One region of the Pseudanabaena sp. CCNP1317 genome, then DNA from elsewhere that is predicted to be linked to it. Evidence: riboswitches for the same ligand, from Rfam matches in the RefSeq annotation. Region 1 holds a riboswitch; the other holds the start of a gene.

Region 1 (7,584 bases):
TATCTAAACTAGCAATGCAACCGATTTACAAATCCTATCAACAACAGCAACAGTTCACCGCCAATGCTGCCCATGAATTGCGATCGCCCCTCGCCAGTCTCCTTGCTACTGTCGAAGCAATCTTACGAGTACCACAAGCTAATCTCGCAGATACGCAAACTATGCTCTACAAAGTAGAAAAGCAGGGAAGGCGCTTGAGTAATTTAATTGCTGACCTACTGCTGCTGTCTAGTCTTGAGCAAAATTCATCTCCAAAAAAATTTCAATCCTGCTGTTTGAATGATTTAGTCAGCGACTTGACCGAAGAAATGTCAGAACTTGCTACTGCATCGGATATTCACTTAACTAGTCAAGTTCCTTCTATGGAAATCTATGTACTTGGCAATGAATCACAACTTTATCGACTGGTATCAAATCTGATTGCGAATGCAATTCAGTACAGTCCTGCTCAAGGATCAGTGCATATCAGTTTAGAAGTCCAAGACCACAATGCTGTTATCGCGGTGAAAGATACAGGGATTGGCATTCCTAAGGCTGAGCAAAATCGAATTTTTGATCGCTTCTATCGAGTTGATGGCGATCGTTCTCGCAAAACGGGAGGGACGGGTTTAGGCTTGGCGATCGCTCAGGCGATCGTGCATCATCACCAAGGTCAAATTACTGTCAAAAGCGATCGCAGTCAGGGCAGTTTATTTATGATTCACTTACCATGCTTTAAGCACTCACCAACAGCGCTGTTCCATACATCACGGCTAGACCCAAACTAAATCCAGCCAAACTTGATTTAGACAACCACGAACCACCCTGCTTTTGGGCAGTGCGAGTTAGATATGACCCAACCTCGACAATTACTTGTAACACGGCTCCTGCTCCAATACTCAAAAACAGCACGGCAAAAATCGGCATAAACGCGAATGCTCCGATCCAAGTGCCGATCACCGCAGGTAACCCCGCTAAAGCGACTAAACCAATCAGAGTTCTGAGTTTTGGGCGCAGGTCAATGAGCGGAGCTGCAATGCCAATTCCTTCAGTAATATTGTGGAGCGTAAAACCTATGACAAGCAGAGATCCTAGAGCCGCTTCCCCAACCGCAAAAGCAGCCCCGATCGCCAAGCCTTCTCCTAAATTGTGAATACCAATGCCTAAAGCCATGTATGTCGATAACTTAGTTCCTTCTGGAGCTTTACCAGCTCGTCTACCAATCATAAAGACTGTTAAGAAGCTAGCCGCAGTAATCAACCAAACCAGTGTACCGCCTGAAAAAGCTGTAGCGACTTTCGTTGCTTTCTCGATTGCTTCTAGAAGGGTATCAACAAACAAGAAACCCAACATACCGAGAGTCAGCGCCAATAGAAATTTCATGCCCTGACCACTCAGCGCTTTTAAAGCTGGGTAGAACATCATTCCCAAACCAACAGGGACAATACCGACATACAACCCTAATAAGGCAAAGCTCAACAAGCGATTGCCAGAAATCATGGGAGTTTGCACCGCGACTTCGATTTTATGCTCAAACGCTGCGCCCGTATTCGTCAACAAATTAATATGATGAGCTTCTCCTTCGACCCATTGATAAGGCAGCCGAATCCAAGCACTCGAAAGCCGAGGCAACTCACCTGCTGGATCTTGCGTAAATTGCCAATAGGCTCCATCGATTTGCACTTGAGCAATTTGCATCGGTTGTGAGCCATCAGCACGAACGGAAAGGGAAATGCCTGTCTCATCTAAAACTGTCTGTTCTACGGTGAGTTTTTCTACGGGTGGTGCAGAACTCTTCAACAGTGCTAGTGGATTTGTCGTTAGAAAAATACCAATTAATGCAGTAATCAAAACTAGGGGAAGAATCACCCAAAGCCAAGTATTTTGTTTTTGCAGTTTTTGCTCATTCATGCCATTACCTCAAAAGCAGACATCCAACCTAATTCGAGAAATTCAGACTGATGGGCATGGAACATATATTTTCCAGCCTCAAAGTCTTTAAAAGAAAACTCTAAAATGCCGCGCTGGGCTTGGATCATCGATACCGTATCGATTATGCGATGGGTCGGGGTAAGCGTTGTGCCGTGATCGTAGAAATCAAAGAAATTAGCGTGGAGATGAAAAGAATTGAGCGGGTCAAATTCAACCACATTGATCAGATAAATCCGAATTGGGCGATCGCGTTCAACCCGAATTGGACGCTTCATAAACTCGAAGGGAATCGTATTGATCGCATAGACTTCATTCTTCTCGTCAAAATTAGTGTCAAAAGCATTCATCACCATGACCAATTCCTGCCAATTGGCATTTTCAGGCGTTCCTAGTTGCCGAGATTTCGCCACCGCTTCCTGTTCGAGATGCTTTTGAGGATCGGGGTCAACAATAAATGCTCCATACATTCCTTTATGCATATGGCGTTTAAATGGAACCGAGTGGCAGTGATATAAATGACAACCAAATGGTTTTGCCTCAAACTCATAGGTGACTTCCATCTCAGGAAATGCTTCGAGTGTCCCCGCAATTCCATCTTGACGCGCTGAATGAATGCCGTGAAAGTGAATTGTGTGGGGATGAGATCCAGAATTCTTAAAATTGATCCGTACGCGATCGCCCTCTGTGACTCGGATTGTTGGTCCAGGTACTCGCCCGTTATACGTCCAAGCTGGGTATTTTACCCCTGGGGCAATTTCAATTTCTTTTTCTTTTACAACAATGTCGTATTCTCGCAACGTTTGACCATTCGGCAACTGCGAGACTTTCCCCCCATCCCAATCGGTTAACATTTTGCGCGGGTCAAATCCATTTTTAGTCGAATCAACCTCTCCGACCATCATGTTACCGCCATGCACCATGCCCGACTGGGACATATCCATCCCTTTCTGATTGCCCTTTGATAAGTCGGGGGATTGAGCAACCGCATTGGCAGGGAATAACTTACCGAAAAGAGTTCCAGCCCCTAGTAAGCCTGCTCCAAGGAGAGAGCGTCGAATTGGATTAGGTTCCATAAAAAATATTACCGTTGAGCAGGGTTAAGCCATAAATAGCTTTCATAATCGTTTCATTATTTGATTTATCATAGTTGATAATCTGAGTAAAAGAAAATATTTATGATGCAGTCCCTACTTTTATTTGTCTTAGCCGGATTATGTGAAATCGGCGGCGGCTACTTGTTTTGGCTATGGTTACGAGAAGGCAAAAGCATTTGGCTAGCAATTTTAGGATTGCTTGCATTGTGTTTATATGCTGTTCTTCCCACTCTACAAACTGCAAACTTTGGCAGAGTGTATGCAGCCTACGGGGGAGTCTTCATTGTGTTATCGATCGCTTGGGGATGGTTAGTTGATCGGGTTGTCCCTGATAAATTTGACCTAATCGGTGCTTGGATCGCTTTTTTAGGGGTATTGGTCATCATGTATGCCCCAAGACATTAGAAACAGCAGTTATTAAACCCATTAAAACGTAATGTGCAACTAAGAATTAGGATGAAGACTTGCTTTTTTCCTAATTCTTAGTTGCACATTACATAGTGAATAATTAGTGGGAAGGGAGCATAAGTTTTGCTTTCAATTCTCATCACCTTTCCAACAAATATGACACATTACCCGCAAAAGGAGAATGACGACACTTCGCTCTGCCATTATCCTTTTGGGGTACATCATGATAGCCAATACTCAGTAGCTATACAATTTGATTTAGATTGATTCTAACTTCTGCTGTAACCATAATCCTCCAATCAACCCCAATCCTAAAATAGCAGTGAAGTAAAATAACCCGATAAATCGAACTAACATCGGTGGGGCAATTCCTTCTACATCAATTTCTTGAATCACTTGGAATGATTGGAATTGACGGTTGCTAGTTGGGCTAGGCGATACTTTAACTTCAACTTTGTGAGGCGCACCATCAAAGAATTGCTCTTGCCATGTCAGTAACCCCTTAGAATCGGCAACACCTTGATAGCCAAAAGCTACCCAGTTATTTTCTAATTGAGTGGACTTAATTGCAACAATGACATCACTGACAGGCTGATTAGTTTTGCTGTCAGTGATTTTTGCTTGAAAAGCTGCCATCTGTCCAACCGTAGTGGATTTATCTCCAGTTAACTCCAGTCTTAGTCCTTGAGACTCGATTAAACCAGAATTATTAGCAGTAGATGTCTCTGACTCCATGCCTGATTGTGCTTTGACTAATTCGGCACTGATATTAAAGAACAACAGGGCGGCGATCGCTAAAACAGTCACACCACTGAGAAGTAATCGAACTCGTTGCGGGGCAATTTCTCCAGCTTGAATCTTAGTCTTTTGCCCACCACCGATAATCCAACCACCACCAAACCCGATCGCTAACAATACTGCAATAAGAATAGGAAAGTAGCGAAACTTCAAGGGATTTTCAGGAACTGTGAGATTTAAGGTTTGCTCAATTGGGGTAAACGCATCAGCTACAGTTGGATTGACATTGATCTTCAACTGATACTCACCACGAATTGGAAAAACCTGCTGGACTAAAAACTCACCTGTAGGAGCATCTCCAACAATGTCCAAAAGTTTTGTCCCCTCCACAATTGGAAAGTCTGTGGTAAACCAAGGTGTTGGTGCAGGAGTGAGGATTTGTAGATGAAACTGTGCATTCTGTAATGACTTACCTGCGGCATCTCGCGCCTGTAACTTTAACTGGACAGGTGAATCGTACTGCCCAGAACCTAAATATTTTGTGGCTTCTGCTTCTAATGGAGTCACTTGCGCGATCGGCGGCGCGGTCACTAATTGCACAGAGGGTTGGGATGATTGAGAAACCCCAATGAATGCGGTACTTGCGATAATGATGAAGCAGGTGAAGCCCATCAAAAATGTTGATAATTTAAACTTTGATAACACGATTAAAAACTCCTGTAAGTGCTGAACTCGAACATTAATGACAACTCACTCCAAGTGTGTGATGTCGAAGCGAATGAACGGAGTCATGCACCGCAGGATAAGTTGTAAAGTAAACCGACCAAATTATTAGCGCCCACAAGACAACATATAAAACTGCTTGTACTTGCACTGACATAACGAACTGCTCAGTCCGCCACCATATTGTTTGAACGGAATTTTTCATTTTGTACCTCGCAAATGAAATAAGAGTTTGAAATTGCTCATTAGCGGGTGTCCTGACTCAAAAAGCTGATTGCTTTTATTACAGTTGCGGGACAGTGTTGGATTTGCACCAAACTTTCCCCGTCTCCTCTAGTGACTGTTCTTCACTAGAACTGATAAGCATTTCAAACTATACCAGCATGAGTAATGACTATCTTGTGGAAGGAAAAAACTTAATGCTGCGTCTAAGGTGTATCTAAAGTTGAGATCACTCTAAAAAATATCTGATAAGTCAAATGCTTTTTAGAGCGATCGCAATGCAAGAATCAGCATTTTTTATGTGTGACTGTTTTTCTGAGAAACTTTTGGGGAAACCGTGTCAGGAAAACGCCGCCGCAATCCGTATAGCCAAACTAAACCAAAAATACCTAATGCGATCGCCACAAGACTGATGACTTGGGCAGTACGAAGCGATCCAACCATCAGGCTATCTGTACGCAACCCTTCAATCCAAAAGCGCCCTAGACTATAGGCGATCGCATAAGTCATGGTTAATGTCCCAGTTCTGATTTTGGGAAATCTGAAGAATAGAAACATCAAGATTGCAAACACACCCACATTCCAAAGCGATTCGTACAGAAATGTGGGATGAAAGTATGATTCGCTTGCAAATTCTGGTGGGCGGCGATCAACGGGAATAAATAATTTCCAAGGAAGATCGGTCGGTCTGCCAAAAGCCTCAGAGTTAAAGAAATTGCCCCAACGTCCAATTGCTTGACCTAAAATCAGCGCAGGCATAACAATATCTGTCATTAACCATGCTGAGATTTTTTGGCGTTGGCAAAAAATAATTGTGACTATTGCACCGCCAATGATTGCGCCATGAATCGCGATGCCGCCTTCCCAAATTGCAAAAGCCTTATACCAAGGTTGATTTTGGAAGCGCTGCCATTCAAATAAAACATAGTATAGACGGGCGCAGGGAATAGCACCAACCACCAACCAAATTACGAGATTGCCGACTATATCTGGATCGATACCACGTTTTTTTGCAAGTTTTTGGGCTAATAGTGTGCCGATAACAACTGCGGAGGCAATCAGCATTCCGTACCAACGGATCGAAAATGATCCGATTCCAAAGGCGATCGGACCTGGAGATGTAAACTCAAATGCAAATGGTAAGAAGTTAAGCATTAGAAATGATGTTGTGTGAAGTTGAAACAAGAATCTATTCAAAAACAAAAATGTTGGTAACAGCTTTTTTGAGGGTTAATGATCAGGCAGCATATAAAGAAAGTTACGATCGCCTTGATAGCCTGACAAATCAGCAAGCTTTTGAAGTGTTTGCTCACCTTGATAAAACTTGCCATTGATATCCCATGTAGGTACTGTCTGAATCTTAGCTGCTTCGCATAGTTGAGGCTGGGCATTTTTACCATCAGGAAGGCACTCAATCCAGTTCAATTCGGCTAAAGCTTCTTTGCCAAAAAGTTGCTTTTGTTTGTAGCAATGCGGACAGGTATAGAGAACATACATCTTTGCCCCGATTTGTTTGAGATGCTTAGCTAGGGCAATTTCGGCATTGCCTGAAGTTGTCGTAACTTCCCATCCAATTCCCTTTTTAGGTCTTGCTGTTGGTGTTTGGACAATTTGTTTTCCTGTGGCAGCATCAACGGGTAGAGTTACACTAGCGATCGGTTTATTCACACTTCCATAAACAACAAATGTCCCGACAATTGTGAGAGTGGCGATGAGCGCACCTGTGAAGAATAATTTTCCGATATCTTCCCATTTACGACCGATGATAGAAAATACAAATAAACTAGTAGATAGAAGTGCAGAAGCGATGCAATAAATACAAGCGGCTTGAATTACAGTAACTAGCAAATAAATCAAGTAACCACTAAATATCATCATGGCAGTACCACCCATAAAGAGTAGTAATCCTGTCCAGTTATCTAGCTTGGTACGAAGTTCTTTTTGTTCTTGCTTAACCAGTAGAGGCGCGATCGCAAAAGCAATCATACTGGCATAACCCAAGCAACCAAATAGAGATAGTGGCAAGCCAAAAATTTTGGCATAGGGAGAGGTAAGCACAACATCACAGGCATTAGTTGGACAAGCCACTGACGATTGGGAAAAACTAACAAAGGTTAGATAGGCAGTAATAACCACTCCTAACGTGGAAATACCAGCCATAATCGGGCGTTGATATCGCTGTAACCAACTATGCGATCGCTGTTGCTTGCGGAGTTCCTTGACTTTTTGAGCAGTGGATGAGATGGTCTCTTCAGGAATATTTTCGTTCATGATTTTTAATTCGGATTTGACTGATAAATTGACTATTTGAGATCTTTAATGGCTGCTTGGACTTCATTTATAGCTTTAAGATCACCTAGGCGGGTATATAGTTCTTCTGCTCGTTGAAATGACTGCACAGCTTCTTGGTTACGCTTTTGTTGTGCCAAGATTTTACCCATATTAAAGTGGGCAAGGGCATCTTCAGGATTGTTTTTGATGATTTCAC
Region 2 (7,584 bases), on a different contig from region 1:
CGAAGCCGATCGCATCTTCACGATTTTGATGGGTGATAAAGTTGCGCCACGCCGTGAGTTTATTGAAACCTATGGTTCCAAACTAGGACTTGCGGACTTGGATATCTAAATAAAAAAGGCGGCGCAATGCGCCGCCTTTTTTATTGATTGACTGATGTTACGTGGAACTCAGATAATGAACCTCTTGCTGCTAGCTAATAGCGAAGCAGGGCAACCACGGGGGGATTGCCCCTACTCCAATAATTTAGATTTTTGTAGGGGCTGTGCCCCCGTGCCAGCCCTAGACTTAGATGATCGTAGGAATTCTATCCACGTAATACCAATTCACGAAAGTGTGGCAACACTTTTGTGAATTAAAAACCAAACCCAGTAAGGGTTTTAAAAACACAAAATGGCTACGCCATTTTGTGTTTTGGTATAACATCAGTGATTGATAAATCCTCTAAAAGTTTGTGTAGAATTTTGACGCTGAGTTTGATAGTTCCGCAATAGCTGTTCTACTAACTCAGGTAATTTGTCAGCAGGATATTCCGCATATACTTCTCTACCAAAATTAGAATCACCATCACCTACATAAACTCTATAAGTCTCTGTATTAGTTCCGCCCATTCCAACCACAGCAATATCACTGGGATGGTGCTGAGCGCAAGACTTTTCACAGCCTGAAACATGGATATTGATCGGTTGATCAAGTTGCATACAGCTTTCTAGATAAGTGGCAATCTTCTTAGCATCTGACTGGGTATCAGTATGAGCAGATTTACATCCTTTATAACCAGAACAAGCAGCGATCGCAGCATAGGGATGATGAGCCGAAATATATAAGCCTAAATTCAAGATCTCCTGCGTTACCTGCTCAAGATCAGCTTCCGCAATATCCGTAATCAGCAGATTTTGCCAAGGCGTTAACCGCAAAGCTCCACCACCATATTGTTTAGCAAGATTACTTAGACCAGTGAGTTGCTGAGAAGTTAACCTTCCCAATGGAACAACCACACCAATATAGAAAAGCCCCGATTGTTTTTGAGAATGAATTCCCAAATGTTGAAAAGACTCTCTCTCTAAGTGGGAACTTATTGCTTCGTTTAGAGGTGTGATCCCCCTGCCTTCGGCATCCCCCTTGGGAAGGGGAACTTCTAAAGCCCCCCTTCCCAAGGGGGGTAGGGGGGATCTTAGTTTCTCTTCAACTAGATCAAGATACTTTTCCACGCCCCAATCATGCAGCAATTCTCGTAATCTCGGAGGACGCGATCGCGAATGTGTTTTCTGCTCTAGCTGTTGCTGCGTATATTCTCGATAAACTTCTGTTAGTGCCGCAAGAACTTCTAAGACTTGGTTTTCAGGGATTAACACATTCACTGATGCTGGCGAATCGCCGCGATCGCCTAATCCTAAAAGCAAATCAAAATAAATCTCTTGATCAATTTCAACCGCTACCAAACAAATATCATTAGGGAGATCGCTAACCCTAATCGCTTCACCACCATCAAAACAAATACTAAATTTATTAGAAAGAATCGCTAGTTCGGGATGCTGTAATAGATAGAAATTCCATGCTTTAACCAATGGAATTGTATTGATTTTTGCGTGAGCATCAATCCCAGCGCTAGGACTAGCCATCATATTCCGCAAGCCGTCGGTGCTTTGGGTGCTAGAAGCAAGTCCATAATCTTGAAAATCTAGTAGCACTTCTTCGGGCAAAGCTTGACTAGTGCGGATTTGCAGATTTGCACGATTAGTAATTTGGATTTCGTCATTACCAAATTGATTGACTACCTGTAGTAGCGCTTCGCACTGAGTAGAAGTAATTAATCCCGCAGGTAAACGGATACGCGAAAGAATGCCATCTTGAGCAGTGGTGGCATTAAAGAGACTGGGACAAATAGCTGTAGTAGATTGCAATTGAGAATATTCCAAAAAAATATAGATGTCGCCCTCACCCCTAGCCCCTCTCCCAATGGGAGAGGGGAACATGAAAAGCTATTTCTCCCCCTCTCCCAATGGGAGAGGGGGCAGGGGGGTGAGGGTCTTATAAACTTAGCGCCGCTTCAATTTGCGATCGCTCTAAAGATTGACCGATAAATACCAAACGGGTTTGGCGAGTTTCATCACTAGCCCATAGGCGATCATAGGAAGTCTCAAGGCGATCGCCTACGCCTTGCAACACCATTCGCATCGGCTTATTCGGGACATTGACAAATCCCTTAATGCGATAGATTTCCTGATCGGCAATCGCTTGTTTTAGCGATGTTAATAACTGAGTCGGCTCAAAGGCGCGATCGGTCACGATATTAATCGAATTAATATCATCATCATGCTCATGTTCTTCTTCATGGTCATGATGGCTAGGACGAGAATCGAGATTATCCTCAACCGCAGCATTGAAGCCCAATAGAATCTCAGAGCTAATTTTGCCTTCATCACAAGCAATTACCTTAACGCCATCGCGCAATTCTTGCTTGAGCCATGAATGGACTTTATTTTGAGCGTCAGCATCCACCAAATCAGTTTTCGTTAATAAAACCAAATCGGCACAGGCTAACTGATCTTCAAATAGTTCTTCAATGGGAGTTTCATGATCAAGATTGGGATCTTCCTGACGTTGAGCATTGAGCGCATCCAGATCGCCTACCAATTTGCCACTAGCAACTGCCTCGCAATCCACAACGGCGATCACACCATCAACCGTTGCACCATTACGAATCTCTTGCCAACGGAAGGCTTGGATTAAGGGTTTGGGTAATGCTAAACCAGATGTTTCGATGAGAATACAATCAATGCGATCGCGTCTTTTCAATAGTTCCTGCATCGTTGGCAGAAACTCTTCCTGCACGGTGCAGCAAAGACAGCCATTGGTCAATTCCACAATATTCGGTGTAACCTCTGTGCCATCTTCATCGCAAACGCGACAAGAACGCAGCAAATCACCATCAATGCCGATCTCGCCAAATTCATTCACCAGTACAGCAATGCGCCGACCTTGATTATTTTGTAACTGCTCTCGAATGAGGGTAGTTTTGCCACTACCTAAAAAGCCAGTAATCACAGTTACAGGTATTTTCGCTGCCATAATTTGTCTCTAAGAATTTTAAAAAGCCCACATTTTTATAGATTGCGAAGTAGGGGCAATTCACGAATTGCCCCTACTTCGCAAAATAATCTAACCCTTAGGCACAGGGAGCAGTAGAGCAGAAATATTCGAGGCTAAAAATGTAGCTCCAATTCCGCAAATGACTAGACCTGCTGATTTGAGGCTAGGTGATACTTGAGAGAAATCACCTTTGAGGACTTTCTGACCAACCAAAAAAGCGGAACCCGAAATAACTAGTTGAATTAAGGTAAACCCAACTAAATAGGAAACTAAAGCGGTAGTCTGTGCGCCAAAAATTGCTTCCCCATAGGCATGACCATGAAATAGCCCTGAGACTGCGGATAAAGCAATCATCACTAATGCATTAGGGCTATTTTTGGTGGTTAGAAAAACGCCAAATAGCAAAATCGAAGCTGGAACCACTAGCTCGACTACGGGCAAATTAACACCCATGAGGTGCAGTCCAGTACCAAGCATTGCCGATAAAACAAAGAATAGGGGAATTAAGAAACCTTGAGGCTTGACTGCTGCAAATAAACCTACAGCCACAATAAAAGCAAGGTGGTCAAGCCCAATTACAGGGTGAGCCAATCCTGACATGAAGCCCTCAAAAAAGTTGCTAGGAACTCGTCCGCCCATCGGATGGTGCGCTGATGCAGGGCTAGCAAATACTAAAAAGCTAAAACCAAAGGCGATCGCTAATGCTTTAGCTTGAACTGAGGCAAAAATTTTAGATAAATTCATACTCTGTAACTCGCAGATATGGACAAATTAAACTAGTTCTAGCGGGCATCCTGACTTTAAGTACCTGAGTTGATTTTCCTGAAGGGAAAATCAACTTAAAAACAACATATTTAGAATTTGTTGTCTGGTTTTGAAATTAGCGTTAGCTAATTTCAAAACCCCTTAAGTACCTTTACAGTTGCGGTACAGCGTTGGACTTTCACCAAACTTTCCCCATGATTAAAACTAAGCAAATACAAATAATCTACTTAATTTCACTTTTTTAACGGCTGATCCCCGTTAAAGCTAGAACAGCCCTATGACTCTACAATAAGTCGTATACCTTACGAACAAATCTTCACAGATTTATACCAATTCACAAAAGTGTTGCTACACTTTCGTGAATTAAAAACAAAACCCAATTCATAGCAAAACACAAAATAGCTACGCCATTTTGTGTTTTGCTATGAATTGGTATTACGTATGATGAAGAACGCACAATTTAACAATTTATATAATTCCATCAGCAGCCATTTCTTCGCGGGTGTAATTAATCGAAAAATCTAAGAAAAAACCATAAAGCTCAATCTCAGCAACCGCAGGGAAAAGGCGTAAAGTACTGACACCCAAGTTTTTTGGGTTATCTGCTAGCCAACCAAAAGCTTCTTTAGTATGTGCGCGTACTATTAAGACCTCTCCCTCTGAATTATGGCTAAGAGATAGCTCAGCATCCCCCGGACGTAAATACATTTCACTATAAATTTGACCCAACATTCGCCATTGTTGTCGCCAATAAGTCATTCCCTGCCTCTCATGATCGATCGCATATTCCGCTAGGTTTGCGATATTCCGCCATGTAATATCTTCCCTTTGAAAAATTAAACGTAGTTCACTAATAGCTTGTTCACATTCTTCTTCAAACTTGAGTAATGGAATCGGATCGGCGAGACGACGAGGGGTTTTTCCTAAAGTCATGAGTGACTGAATCACAGTTGATTCAATCTGACTAGATAGCTGCTCTTTAACCTTTTTAGTTTGCCAGATTACACCTTGTTCAGAGGTAGCATACAAAGCGGGTAGACGATTTAGTACGTATGCACATACATCATCAATTCCCACTTTTCGTGGCATAACATTTGCCATGTGGGTCAATTGACTTTTTACTTCTTGTTTTACTAAATCTTCTAAAACATTGATTAGGAAATAAGAAGCGGAAAGAATATAGGATTTTAGTTCAGGATTGGGTAATTCTACGTTGTTTTGCCAAGACTGGAGATCAGTCTGATGGGATTCTTTACGCTGTAAATAGCCCTTAATTTCTCGTAATCGATGGCGATCGTTAATACTTAGACTCGCATATTCTGGTGTGTGACTAACTAATGTGAGTGCTTCCTGAAAAGCTTGTGGGACACCCTGCCATTGCAAAGAAGACTTGCTAAAAAGTTTTTGTAGCTTTGCCAGAATATGGGCAGGGGTTTCAACTTTACTAGCCTCAATTTTGGTTGATTTCCGCAAAGGATCACGCTTTACGCCCAGCAGGGCTTGCTGTACTGCGCTAACAGTCTGCTGCTGTAGTTCGTTGTAGGCGCGTTTGCGCTGTTGCAGCCATCCTCGACTCGTACTTGCATAGAGTACTGGCAAGCGATTGAGGGCAAAGGCTGCTACCTCGCTAATGCTAATTGCTTCGCGGGCGGTGGGGCTGAGGTGCTTGAGTTGTTCTTGCACCTCTACGACAACGATCTCCTCAAGGACATTTTTGAGGCTAGTCATAGGTTTTGCTGCTAGAAATTTTACGTTTGATAGCCTGTATAAATATTAATGTCAGTATCAAGTCAGTATCAAATTGATGAATAATTTATAGTAATTTATGATCGGATCAATAATTAGATTTTATTGAACGTACTACAAAAGAGATACTTTCAACAAAATATATCCATTCCTTCAGCAGAAATTACTGTAATTAGTCATTTATTATGTTTTACATAGCGTTTATTAAGTCTAGTGAAGTACGGGTTTGTTTCCCCACCTTCGGCGGGGAAACAAACCTGTTTACCTCGCTTACTTGAAAAGCGCTATATGTTGATTTAAATGATTTTTTTAAGACAATTAAACTGAGCTATTAAAATATATCTAATACTAACTTGCCCAAATTTATAGCAATTTATAGCAAACTTTAAAAGTCTCGAAAAGTAGAGATGGATGAATCTTACTCAAACTATCATATTTAGTCTATGGAGAATGAGTATCAAAAATTGTCATTTGCGCTTCTTGGGGTAAATCTTTAGCCAATTTTAATGAAGACTTTGGTGAGCGATCGCCTGATTGACTATTTGCTTTAGTCGATCCACCTGATCTCAAGCCCGTAGCAATGTGACTATTTTTAGCAATTTGTTCTAAAACTTGCTTAGCACGACTAATCACACTCGCAGGCAACCCTGCTAAACGCCCCACCTCAATACCATAGGAACGATCTGCGCCGCCTTCTTGGACTTGATGTAAGAAAATGATTTCATCTTCTAGTTCTTTGACCGTAACTTGGAAATTGGCAACATTGGGAAGCAGACTCGCGAGTTCATTGAGTTCATGGTAATGGGTAGCAAAAATACCGCGTGCTTTGATCTTATTGGCGATATATTCAGCGACTGACCAAGCGATCGCCATGCCATCAAAGGTGGAAGTACCGCGCCCAATTTCATCGAGTAATACCAATGAATGATCCTTTGCATGATTGAGAATATTTGCGGTTTCATTCATTTCCACCATGAAAGTGGATTGACCTGTGGCAAGATCATCCACTGCACCGACACGGGTAAATATGCGATCGCATACACCTAACGTTGCGGATTCCGCAGGGACAAAACTGCCTACTTGCGCCATTAATTGAATTAGTCCCACTTGCCGCAAATAGATACTTTTGCCGCTCATGTTTGGCCCTGTTAAGACGATTAAATCTGGGCAGTCTGGATTCTGGACTTCATGACCTAAATAGGTAGAATTAGGAACAAAGAAACCTGCGGGAAGGGACTGCTCAACTACGGGATGACGACCGTTGTGAATAGCGATCGCGCGATCGCTGGTAATTTGGGGACGACAATAGTTATAGGTCACAGCAACTTCAGCGAGACTACACAACACATCGGCAGCAGCGAGGGCGGCGGCGAGGGTTCGCATTGGTTCAATATGTTTAGCGGTGAGTAACCTTAACTCCACAAACAGATCATATTCCAATTGCTTCAATTCACTATCGGAATTAAGAATCCTTGTTTCGCGCTCTTTTAGTTCAGGTGTAATATAACGCTCTTCATTAGTCAGGGTTTGCTTACGGATGTAATCAGCAGGAGCTTGTTCACTCTTGCCACGAGAGATACTGATGTAATAGCCAAAAGCTTTATTAAAGCCAACTTTGAGCGTATTAATACCAGTGCGTTCCTTTTCCTGCTTCTCAAAAGTTGCTAACCATTCCACATCATCGCGACTTTGTTGGCGCAGGCGATCAAGTTGTTCATTGACTCCTGAACGAATAATATTTCCTTCGGTAATGTAAATTGGCGGTTCTTCAACGAGAGTTCTTTGTAATTGATCCCCCAGTTGTAATAGTTCCGATGGTACGGACTGCAAAGCTTTTAAATATCGAGAATTGGATCTCGCCACCACATCCGCAACATCACGCATTCTTTCTAGTGATACTGCGACAGCAATTAAATCGCGTCCATTTGCTGTACCTGCACCAATTCGACTACATAAACGCTCGATGTCATAGATTTGACTCA

Evidence for each region. Region 1 has a riboswitch for cobalamin ahead of VB775_RS12255 (CbtB domain-containing protein). Riboswitches for the same ligand answer to the same signal wherever they lie in the genome.
Region 2: it holds a riboswitch for cobalamin, as region 1 does, so the genes downstream of both, VB775_RS13380 (HupE/UreJ family protein) here and VB775_RS12255 (CbtB domain-containing protein) in region 1, are expected to answer to the same signal.

Annotation. Positions count from the first base shown of each region.
Region 1 is NZ_JAYGIF010000058.1:20,440-28,023, reverse strand. It holds gene rppB (two-component system sensor histidine kinase RppB) at 1-767, shown strand, start outside; gene VB775_RS12275 (ZIP family metal transporter) at 715-1,890, opposite strand; gene VB775_RS12270 (multicopper oxidase domain-containing protein) at 1,887-2,984, opposite strand; gene VB775_RS12265 (YnfA family protein) at 3,087-3,410, shown strand; gene VB775_RS12260 (hypothetical protein) at 3,672-4,856, opposite strand; gene VB775_RS12255 (CbtB domain-containing protein) at 4,891-5,079, opposite strand; cobalamin riboswitch at 5,104-5,250, opposite strand; gene lgt (prolipoprotein diacylglyceryl transferase) at 5,394-6,251, opposite strand; gene VB775_RS12245 (vitamin K epoxide reductase family protein) at 6,327-7,367, opposite strand; gene VB775_RS12240 (tetratricopeptide repeat protein) at 7,400-7,584, opposite strand, start outside.
Region 2 is NZ_JAYGIF010000061.1:11,418-19,001, reverse strand. It holds gene gyrB (DNA topoisomerase (ATP-hydrolyzing) subunit B) at 1-109, shown strand, start outside; gene cobG (precorrin-3B synthase) at 424-1,902, opposite strand; gene cobW (cobalamin biosynthesis protein CobW) at 2,030-3,070, opposite strand; gene VB775_RS13380 (HupE/UreJ family protein) at 3,161-3,835, opposite strand; cobalamin riboswitch at 3,858-4,080, opposite strand; gene VB775_RS13375 (late competence development ComFB family protein) at 4,325-5,584, opposite strand; gene mutS (DNA mismatch repair protein MutS) at 6,044-7,584, opposite strand, start outside.